DNA from 2 places in the Streptomyces sp. NPDC059373 genome. Region 1 is predicted to be linked to the other one. Evidence: predicted binding sites of a transcription regulator. Region 1 holds the regulator's gene; the other holds the start of a gene.

What was found. The regulator HrcA, encoded in region 1, represses chaperone genes, less so after heat shock. The targets are predictions, from matches to a motif close to TTNGCACTCNGNNNNNCNGAGTGCNAA.
Region 2: groL (chaperonin GroEL) is a predicted target of HrcA. The motif match lies at 2,771-2,797, and genes of this name have one in related genera.

The regions. Positions count from the first base shown of each region.
Region 1 is NZ_JBHYXC010000004.1:97,235-102,775, forward strand. Features, by position in the region: gene ACFXJ5_RS10560 (SpoIIE family protein phosphatase) at 1-168, shown strand, start outside; gene hemW (radical SAM family heme chaperone HemW) at 212-1,453, shown strand; gene ACFXJ5_RS10570 (Uma2 family endonuclease) at 1,556-2,128, shown strand; gene ACFXJ5_RS10575 (DUF3097 domain-containing protein) at 2,112-2,936, opposite strand; gene ACFXJ5_RS10580 (MBL fold metallo-hydrolase) at 2,969-3,676, opposite strand; gene hrcA (heat-inducible transcriptional repressor HrcA) at 3,805-4,821, shown strand; gene dnaJ (molecular chaperone DnaJ) at 4,822-5,541, shown strand, end outside.
Region 2 is NZ_JBHYXC010000003.1:48,379-53,919, forward strand. Features, by position in the region: gene ACFXJ5_RS08040 (NADH:flavin oxidoreductase) at 1-775, opposite strand, end outside; gene groL (chaperonin GroEL) at 965-2,593, opposite strand; gene ACFXJ5_RS08050 (cold-shock protein) at 2,957-3,160, opposite strand; gene ACFXJ5_RS08055 (ubiquitin-like small modifier protein 1) at 3,559-3,837, opposite strand; gene thrC (threonine synthase) at 3,834-5,117, opposite strand; SAM riboswitch class I at 5,133-5,260, opposite strand; gene ACFXJ5_RS08065 (glucosyl-3-phosphoglycerate synthase) at 5,467-5,541, shown strand, end outside.

The DNA.
Region 1 (5,541 bases):
AATGGCAACCGCCAGTTCGACGACGACGACGGCCTCACGACCGCCCTGTCGGCCTGCGCGGGGCTCGGTGCCGGTGCGGTGGCGGAGCGGATCCGGCGGGCGGTGCACGAGTACGACGCGGCCCCGCCGGACGACGATCTGGCGCTGCTCGTTCTCCAGGCGCAGTGAGTCGCTGTCCGGGCGCACCGAGTCGCCGTCCCGATGCCGGACAATGGGTGGCATGCCTTCCGTACTGCCTGACGGCGAGCCCCTGCCCGAGAACGGCGCCCTGCCCATCGCCGCGCTCGCCGGTGCCGGGGAGCGCCCGCTGGGGTTCTACCTGCACGTTCCCTACTGCGCGGCGCGGTGCGGCTACTGCGACTTCAACACGTACACGGCGAGCGAGCTGCGGGGCAGCGGTGGCGCCCTGGCCTCTCGTGGCAACTACGCCGACACGCTGATCGAGGAGATCCGGCTCGCGCGGAAGGTGCTGGGGGACGACCCGCGCGCCGTCGAGACCGTTTTCGTGGGCGGCGGCACGCCGACGCTGCTGGCCGCGGGTGACCTGGTGCGGATGCTGGGCGCGATCCGGGACGAGTTCGGGCTCGCGGACGGTGCCGAGGTGACGACCGAGGCCAATCCGGAGTCCGTGGACCCCGGCTATCTGGCCGAGCTGCGGGAGGGCGGCTTCAATCGGGTCTCCTTCGGCATGCAGAGTGCCAAGCAGCACGTGCTGCGGGTGCTGGACCGGCAGCACACCCCCGGCCGCCCCGAGGCGTGCGTCGCCGAGGCGCGGGCGGCCGGCTTCGACCACGTCAACCTCGACCTCATCTACGGCACCCCGGGCGAGTCCGACGACGACTGGCGGGCCTCCCTGGACGCCGCGATCGGCGCCGGCCCGGACCACGTGTCGGCGTACGCGCTGATCGTGGAGGAGGGCACGCAGCTCGCACGGCGCATCCGGCGGGGCGAGGTCCCGATGACGGACGACGACGTCCACGCCGACCGCTACCTGATCGCCGACGAGAGGTTCGCCGCCGCGGGCTTCGACTGGTACGAAGTCTCCAACTGGGCGGCCTCCGTCTCCGGGCGCTGCCGCCACAACGAGCTGTACTGGCGCGGCGCCGACTGGTGGGGCGCCGGGCCCGGCGCCCACAGCCACGTCGGCGGCGTGCGCTGGTGGAACGTCAAGCATCCCGGCGCGTATGCGCAGGCGCTCGGGGAGGGGCGTACGCCCGGCGCCGGGCGGGAAGTGCTGGCTGACGAGGACCGCCGGGTCGAGCGCATCCTGCTCGAGCTGCGGCTCGTGGAGGGGTGCCCGCTGGACTTGCTCAAGCCGGCCGGTGCGGCCGCCGCGCAGCGCGCGGTAAGCGACGGCCTCCTGGAGAGCGGTCCTTACGCGGACGGGCGCGCCGTCCTCACCCTGCGCGGGCGGTTGCTGGCGGATGCGGTCGTCCGGGACCTGGTCGACTGATCACTCGCCGGAGTGAACCGGTGCGGATTCGCGGTGCGGCTGCCTAGGCTGTTCCTAGGCTGCTGCCGTGCAGACGGCAGCGGGAAGTGGAGGGCCACGGAGATGACCGCTGTGGATGATCGCCGGATGACTGAGTTCTTCGAGAGTCTTGAGGCTCCCGAGGGTGTCAAGGTGGAGCTCCTCAGGGGGGAAATCGTGATGATGGCGGGGCCGGACCTGGTCCACAACCTCATCGTGCAGACGGTTCAGGACGCGATTCCCCGTGATCGCTGGCACAGGCTGCAGACGCAGGACATCGATCTCCTCCGCGAGGCCAGTGAGCCTCAGCCCGATCTCGTTGTACTGGCTCGGGACTCGGCTCCCCTGTCCGGGCGGCTGCTGCCCGCTGGACTTGTCACGATGCTCGTCGAGGTGGTGTCCAAGACGAGCAAGCTCCGCGACTATGTGACCAAGCGGTCGATCTACGCGGCGGGGGGTGTACCCACGTACCTGATCATTGACCCTTTCTCGGCCAAGTGCGTGGTCCTTACCGAACCTGGCGGCGTCGGCGAGCAAGCCGATTACCGCGCCGAGCGGACCAGTAAATTCGGAGAGCCGGTTCCTCTCGACGCCGTGGGCGTGACGCTCGACACTTCGGAGTTCGGCACGCTCCCCGACGTCATGAAGGCGCCGTGACGAAGTCGATCAGCTCCTCCACCCGCCCCAGCAGCTCGGGCTCCAGGTCCTTGTAGCTGCGCACGCAGCCCAGAATCCGCTGCCAGGCCGCCCCCGTGTTCTCCGGCCAGCGCAGCGCCCGGCACACTCCCGTCTTCCAGTCCTGGCCGCGCGGGACGGTGGGCCAGCCCGGAATCCCGACGGAGGAGGGCTTCACGGCCTCCCAGACGTCGATGTAGGGGTGGCCGACCACGAGCACGTCCGCCCCCGTGACCTGAGCCGCGATACGGGACTCCTTGCTGCCCGGCACCAGGTGGTCGACCAGGACACCCAGCCGGGCGTCCGGTCCGGGGCTGAATTCGGCCACGATCGCGGGGAGGTCGTCGACGCCCTCCAGGTATTCGACGACGACGCCCTCGATGCGGAGGTCGTCGCCCCAGACGCGTTCGACCAGTTCCGCGTCGTGGCGGCCCTCGACGTAGATGCGGCCGGCGCGGGCGACCCGGGCGCGGGCGCCGGGGACGGCGAGGGAGCCGGAGGCGGTGCGGGCGGGGGTGCGGGGGGCGCCGGGGGAGGGGCGGACGAGCGTGACCTGCCGGCCCTCGAGGAGGAAGCCGCGGGGGGTGAGGGGGAAGACGCGGTGCTTGCCGAAGCGGTCTTCGAGGGTGACGGTGGGGCCCTCGGCGGACTTCTCGCAGCGGATGACGGCACCGCAGAAACCGGTGGTGGCCTCTTCGACGACGAGGCCGGGTTCGGCGGCGACCTCGGGCGCGGGGGCCTTCTTCTTCCACGGCGGGGTGAGGTCGGGACCGTAACTCCTGCTGCGCATGAGGCAGATCGTATCTAGTGCCCCTCCCGGCACTAGGACGGGCCGAAACGCGCGGCCAGTGTGTCCCGTTGGGCGCGTACGAACCGCGCGTCCACCACCGCGCCGTGGCCGGGGACGTACAGGGCACCGTCGCCGCCCAGCCGGAGCAGCTCGTCCAGGGTGGCGGGCCAGGCGGCCGGGGACGCGTCCGGGCCGGCCTGGGGTTCGCCGGACTCCTCGACCAGGTCGCCGCAGAAGACGACGCGGGGAGTGCCGGGGACGACGACCGCCAGGTCGTGCGTGGTGTGGCCGGCGCCGGGGTGGACCAGGAGGACCCGGCGGCCGCCGAGGTCGAGTTCATGGTGCCCGGAGACGAGGTTGCCGGGGCGTACGAGAGCGGCGGCGGCCTCGGCGGCGGAGGCAGGGTCGGCACCGTACGTGACCGCGTCCCGGGGCAGGGAGGGGCGTTCGCGGTCCAGGTAGGTGTCGAGGGTCACGCCGCCGTGGATCCGCACGCCGGGGAAGGCGGCGGCACCGAAGACGTGGTCGAAGTGGCCGTGGGTGAGCGCGATGTCGGTCACAGGGCGCCCGGTGAGGGCGGTGATCTGCTTGCGCAGCTGAGCGCCCTCCGCGAGGGTGGAGCCGGTGTCGATCACGAGGACGCCGTCGTCACCGGTCACGACGCCGATGGTCACGTCGAGGAAGGGCAGCCGCCGCCGGGCCACCCCGGGGGCAAGACGCTCCCAGCCGTCGGTAGTCACGCGGCGACCGTATCGGGCCGCCCTTGCCGGGGCCTTGCTACCGCGCCGTACACTGGCTGCGGGGAAGCTGGCACTCCTCCGACATGAGTGCCAGGGTGACGGGTGAGAAAGTCTGGAGGTGTGCGCTGGTGCTCAGCGAACGTCGGCTCGAAGTGTTGCGCGCCATCGTCCAGGACTACGTGGGTACGGAGGAGCCGGTGGGCTCCAAGGCGCTCACGGAGCGGCACAGCCTCGGGGTGTCGCCCGCCACGGTCCGTAACGACATGGCGGTGCTGGAGGACGAGGGCTATATCCACCAGCCCCACACCAGCGCGGGCCGGGTCCCCACCGACAAGGGCTATCGGCTCTTCGTCGACAAGCTCGCGGGCGTCAAGCCGCTGTCGACGGCGGAGCGGCGGGCGATCCAGAACTTCCTGGACAGCGCTGTCGATCTTGACGACGTCGTGGGCCGCACGGTGCGGCTGCTGGCGCAGCTGACCCGGCAGGTCGCGGTGGTGCAGTACCCGTCGCTGACCCGTTCCACCGTCCGTCATGTCGAGCTGCTCGCGCTGGCTCCGGCCCGCATCATGCTCGTACTGATCACGGACACCGGACGGGTCGAGCAGCGGCTGGTGGACTGCCCGGCGCCGGTCGGCGAGACGGTGCTGGCTGATCTGCGGGCCCGGCTGAACAGCCGGGTGGTGGGCCGCCGTTTCGCGGATGTGCCGCCTCTGGTGCAGGATCTGCCGGAGGGCTTCGAGCAGGACGACCGGCCGGCCGTCTCGATCGTGCTCGCCACCCTGCTGGAGACGCTGGTCGAGGAGACCGAGGAGCGGATCATGCTCGGCGGCACCGCGAACCTGACCCGCTTCAACCACGATTTCCCGCTGACGATCCGTCCCGTGCTCGAAGCACTCGAGGAGCAGATGGTGCTCCTGAAGCTGCTCGGCGAGGCCAAGGACTCGGGCATGACCGTGCGAATCGGTCACGAGAACTTCCATGAGGGCCTGAACTCCACATCGGTGGTCGCCGTCGGCTACGGTTCGGGCGACGAGGCGGTGGCAAAACTCGGCGTGGTCGGACCGACCCGCATGGACTACCCCGGAACGATGGGAGCGGTACGCGCAGTGGCACGTTACGTCGGACAGATCCTGGCGGAGTCGTAAGTGGCGACGGACTACTACGCCGTCCTGGGTGTGCGCCGCGACGCGGGCCAGGACGAGATCAAGAAGGCATTCCGCCGGCTCGCGCGCGAACTGCACCCGGACGTCAATCCGGATCCGAAGACCCAGGAGCGGTTCAAGGAGATCAACGCCGCTTACGAGGTGCTCTCCGACCCGCAGAAGAAGCAGGTCTACGACCTCGGCGGCGACCCCCTGTCGGCGACCGGCGGTGCCGGCGCGGGCGGTGCGGGCGGCTTCGGCGCGGGCTTCGGCAACTTCAGCGACATCATGGACGCCTTCTTCGGGCAGCAGTCGCAGCGCGGGCCGCGCTCGCGGACCCGGCGCGGCCAGGACGCGATGATCCGGCTGGAGATCGAGCTCGACGAGGCGGCCTTCGGCACCACCAAGGACATCCAGGTCGACACGGCTGTGACGTGCGGCACGTGTGCCGGCGAAGGCGCGGCTCCGGGCACCTCGGCGCAGACCTGCGACATGTGCCGCGGCCGCGGTGAGGTCTCCCAGGTCACCCGGTCCTTCCTCGGCCAGGTCATGACCTCGCGGCCCTGCCCGCAGTGCCAGGGCTTCGGGACCGTCGTGCCCACGCCGTGCCCCGAGTGCGCGGGCGACGGCCGGGTCAGGTCGCGCAGGACCCTCACGGTCAAGATCCCGGCCGGCGTCGACAACGGGACGCGGATCCAGCTCGCCGGTGAGGGCGAGGTCGGC
Region 2 (5,541 bases), on a different contig from region 1:
CGACCCCCGCCGCCACCAGCGGAGCGAGCAGTGTCTCGAACTCCTCCGGCGTGTCGGCGAGCCGGGCGTCGTAGTTCTCGGACTTCCACTGCGAGAGCCGGAAGATGACGGGGAAGTCCGGCGAGACAGCCGCCCGCACCGCCGCCGCGATCTCCGCCGCGAAGCGCGTACGCGAGGCGACGTCACCCCCATAGGCATCGGTACGCCGGTTCGTGCCGGCCCACAGGAACTGGTCGATCAGGTAGCCGTGCGCGCCGTGCAGCTCGACGCCGTCGAAGCCGAGCCGTTCGGCCGACGCGGCGGCCTCGGCGAAGCCCCGCACGACATCGTCGAGGTCGTCGAGGGTCATCGCGTGGCCCGCGCCCGCCGTGCCGTCGAGGGCGACGCCGGACGGCCCGACCGGCGGGGCGTCGACGACCGGCGGGGAACCGGCCTTACGGGCCATGCCCACGTGCCAGAGCTGCGGCACGATCTTGCCGCCGACCGCGTGCACGGCCTCGGCGACGCGGGCCCACCCGGCGAGGGAGTCGTCACCGTGGAAGCGGGGGACGCGGTCGCTCTGACCGGCCGACGGGTGGTCGATGTAGGTGCCCTCGGTGATGATCAGGCCGACCCCGGCGGCCGCCCGCCGTGCGTAGTACTCGGCGACGTCCGCACCGGGCACGCCACCGGGCGAGAAGTTCCGGGTCATCGGCGCCATCGCAATGCGGTTCCGGACAGTGAGGCCGTTCAGCGCGAACGGGCGGGACAGCGTCTCCGCAATACGGGTTCCCACAGCGGGCGTCTCCTTGACGGGTGTTGGGGTTGCTCCAGGGCAAAGATCCGTCGACGTCAACCACCCCACCCCGGAAGAATATTCCGGCGCACATAATGCACGTACACATACACAACGCCCGAGGGCGGCACCCCCGTGATGGGGGTGCCGCCCTCGGTCCGTACAGCTGAACCCTGAACCCTGACGGGATCAGAAGTCCATGTCACCGCCCGGCATGCCGCCACCGGCGCCCGCGCCGGCACCGGCCTTCTCGGGCTTGTCGGCGATGACGGCCTCGGTGGTGAGGAAGAGCGCGGCGATGGAGGCCGCGTTCTGCAGCGCGGAGCGCGTGACCTTGGCCGGGTCGATGATGCCGGCCGCGATCAGGTCGACGTACTCACCGGTCGCGGCGTTGAGGCCGTGACCCGGGGTGAGGTTGCGCACCTTCTCCACGACGACGCCACCCTCAAGGCCGGCGTTGACCGCGATCTGCTTCAGCGGGGCCTCGAGCGCGATACGCACGGCGTTGGCGCCGGTCGCCTCGTCACCCTCCAGCTCCAGCTTCTCGAAGACCGAGGACGCCTGGATGAGAGCCACGCCACCACCGGCGACGATGCCCTCCTCGACGGCGGCCTTGGCGTTGCGCACCGCGTCCTCGATGCGGTGCTTGCGCTCCTTGAGCTCGACCTCGGTCGCCGCACCCGCCTTGATGACGGCCACGCCGCCGGCCAGCTTGGCGAGGCGCTCCTGGAGCTTCTCGCGGTCGTAGTCCGAGTCGCTGTTCTCGATCTCGGCACGGATCTGGTTGACGCGGCCCGCGACCTGGTCGCTGTCGCCGGCGCCGTCCACGATCGTGGTCTCGTCCTTGGTGACGACGATCTTGCGGGCGCGGCCGAGCAGATCCAGACCGGCGTTCTCCAGCTTGAGGCCGACCTCCTCGGAGACGACGGTGCCACCGGTGAGGATGGCGATGTCGCCGAGCATGGCCTTGCGGCGGTCACCGAAGCCCGGGGCCTTGACGGCGACGGACTTGAAGGTGCCACGGATCTTGTTGACGACCAGGGTCGACAGGGCCTCACCGTCGACGTCCTCGGCGATGATCAGCAGCGGCTTGCCGGACTGCATGACCTTCTCCAGCAGCGGGAGCAGGTCCTTCACCGAGGAGATCTTGGAGTTGACGATCAGGATGTACGGGTCGTCGAGCGACGTCTCCATACGCTCCAGGTCGGTCGCGAAGTACGCGGAGATGTAGCCCTTGTCGAAGCGCATGCCCTCGGTGAGCTCAAGCTCCAGACCGAAGGTCTGCGACTCCTCGACGGTGATGACGCCTTCCTTGCCGACCTTGTCCATGGCCTCGGCGATGAGCTCGCCGATCTGGGGGTCAGCGGCGGAGATGGAGGCGGTCGAAGCGATCTGCTCCTTGGTCTCCACGTCCTTGGCCTGGTCGAGCAGAGCGGCGGAGACGGCCTCGACGGCCTTCTCGATGCCGCGCTTGAGGGCCATCGGGTTGGCACCCGCGGCCACGTTGCGCAGGCCTTCGCGGACCAGCGCCTGGGCGAGGACAGTCGCGGTCGTCGTGCCGTCGCCGGCTACGTCGTCCGTCTTCTTCGCGACTTCCTTGACCAGCTCGGCGCCGATCTTCTCGTACGGGTCCTCGAGCTCGATCTCCTTGGCGATGGAAACACCATCGTTGGTGATCGTGGGGGCGCCCCACTTCTTCTCGAGGACGACGTTCCGGCCCTTGGGGCCGAGGGTGACCTTGACGGCGTCGGCGAGCTGGTTCATCCCGCGCTCGAGACCGCGCCGTGCCTCCTCGTCGAACGCGATGATCTTGGCCATGTGAAGTGGTCCTCCCGGACGGGGTGGATTGCTCCGGACCGCGCTGGCGCCCGCGACGGACGGCCTGCCGAACGCCGGTCTCTTACCGACGCTCGGACGGGCCTCACCGACCCGGTCCTTCGGTTCATTCCTTCATGCTGATCAGCACTCTCAACCTCAGAGTGCTAACGCCAATGATTAGCACTCGACCCCAGAGAGTGCAAGCGGCCCGCAGGGCCTCAATGAGGGGTGATGGTCGCGCGACGGGCGGGAGCAAGCGTCAGGGCCCGCATCCCGGGACGGGATGCGGGCCCTGACGTGTGGGGCGATGAGCGTTGAGCGTGTTTGAGTGTCGAGCGTGTCTGTTGGCCGATGCCGCGCCGGTCAGACTGCGAGACGGACCATGTCCGCCTGCGGCCCCTTCTGACCCTGCGAGATTTCGAACTCGACCCGCTGGCCTTCTTCGAGGGTGCGGTAGCCGTCCATCTGAATCGCGCTGTAGTGCACGAAGACGTCCGCACCACCGTCGACCGCGATGAAGCCGTAACCCTTCTCCGCGTTGAACCACTTGACGGTGCCCTGAGCCATTCCTAACTCCCCTATTACTGGCCCTTCGCAGACCCGCACCTCGCGGACCCGGGTCAGACCTCACCCCCTACAGCCCAGGGGGCGTGCGCCGGAACGCGTCGACCGCCGCCGAATGTATCTGCCCGGATGCCCTCTGCAACAGGTCAATCGGACGAGAATTCTGGGCATGTACGAACGGGAAAAAGAAGGGAATTGATCATAATCCGGGGCAACTCGGACCGGACATAACTGACCAACGCGACAATCATCGCGTGAATTTGGCGATAAATCGCCGTCAGTGGATATCGGTTGCGCGGGACTCTGCGGCCACTGTACCGCCATTCAACTACCGCTCAGCACACAGGTGCCCCGCCCTCCCCACGGAGGACGGGGCACCTGTGGTCCGGCTGTGAGGCGGCTCAGCAGCCGCCGGCCACCGCCGGGATGATCGAGACGCTGGAGCCCTCCGTGACGGCCGTCTGGAGGCCCTCGGAGAAGCGGACGTCGTCGTCGTTCACGTACACGTTCACGAAGCGGCGCAGCTTGCCCGTGTCGTCGAGCACGCGGGCGGAGATGCCCGGGTGGTTCTTCTCCAGCGACTCGATCACCTCGGCCAGCGTCGCGCCCTCGGCGGGAACCTCGGCCTGTCCGCCGGTGTACGTACGAAGGATGGTCGGGATGCGGACGGATGCACTCATACGAGGCCAGCCTCTCGGAACGCGGCAAGGGTCGGACGGATGATGGCGGACGGGCCGGTGGTCGGTGCGACGGCGTCGAGGGTCTTGAGGCCGTCGCCGGTGTTGAGGACGACGGTCTCGGCGGCGGGGTCGAGCTGACCGTTCTCGATGAGCTTCTTGAGCACGCCGACCGTCACACCGCCCGCCGTCTCGGCGAAGATGCCCTCGGTGCGGGCGAGCAGCTTGATCGCGTCCACGCACTGCTCGTCGGTGACGTCCTCCACCGCGCCGCCGGTGCGGCGGGCGATGTCGAGGACGTACGGCCCGTCGGCCGGGTTGCCGATGGCCAGCGACTTGGCAATGGTGTCGGGCTTCTGGGGGCGTACGACGTCGTGGCCGGCCTTGAAGGCGGTGGAGACCGGGGAGCAGCCCTCGGCCTGGGCGCCGTAGATCTTGTAGGCCTTGTCGGGCACGAGGCCGAGCTTGATCAGCTCCTGCAGGCCCTTGTCGATCTTGGTGAGCTGCGAGCCGGAGGCGATCGGGATCACGATGTTGTCCGGGAGCCGCCAGCCGAGCTGCTCGGCGATCTCGTACGCGAGCGTCTTGGACCCTTCGCCGTAGTAGGGGCGCAGGTTGACGTTGACGAAGCCCCAGCCCTCGCCGATCGGGTCGCCGATCAGCTCGCTGCAGAAGCGGTTGACGTCGTCGTAGTTGCCCTCGATGCCGACCAGCTCGCCGCCGTAGACCGCGGCCATGACGACCTTGCCGGCCTCCAGGTCGTGCGGGATGAACACGCAGGAGCGGAAGCCGGCCCGGGCGGCGGCGGCGCCCACCGCACCGGCGAGGTTGCCGGTGGAGGAGCAGGACAGGGTGGTGAGGCCGAAGGTGCGGGCGGCCTCAAGGGCGATGGCGACGACCCGGTCCTTGAAGGAGTGGGTCGGGTTGCCGGAGTCGTCCTTGATGTGCAGGCCGCCGGTGATGCCCAGCTCGCGGGCGAGGTTGTCGGCCTTGACGAGCTTGGTGAAGCCGGGGTTCAGGTTCGGCTTCTGGGCCACGTCCGCCGGGACCGGCAGCAGCGGCGCGTACCGCCAGATGTTGTTCGGGCCGGCCTCGATCTGCTTGCGCAGTGCCTCGGGATCGCCGGTCGGGAGGTCGTACGCCACTTCGAGCGGCCCGAAACACTCCTGGCAGGCGAAGATCGGCGTCAGCGGGAAGCGCTCACCGCACTCGCGGCAGGACAGCGCGGCGGCGGGGCCGAAGGCGCTGTCGGTGGCGGCGGTGGCAATGGTCTGCAAAGACATGGAGGCGAGGCCCTTTCCTCATCTTCCCCGCGGCGCATTTCGCCGCGAGACGGAATTGGCACCTTCCCCACCTGGACCTCGCGGTCGGCGGGAGGGTTGCCGGGGCTTCAACGGGCCGTTCCCTCTGCCCCTCTGGATGAGCGGTATGGCGGTGGCATATCGTCACCGCATTTGTCGTTCGTCTTGTCACCGACAAACGTAACAAGGCGTGATCATCGTGGACATACGATGGTCATGTCTCGTGTTCAAGACTGTAACCGACGACCCCGAACCTGGTCATAGGTAGTCCGTCCATCGAGACAGACCGCCCTGCCGGAGGGGGGACACTTCCGACAGATCGGAGCCGCACGTGCTCGACGAGGTAGCCCGCTGGCTGCAGCGCCGGTCATGGTCAGCCGACCGCCGCCCGCTATCGACTCTGCTC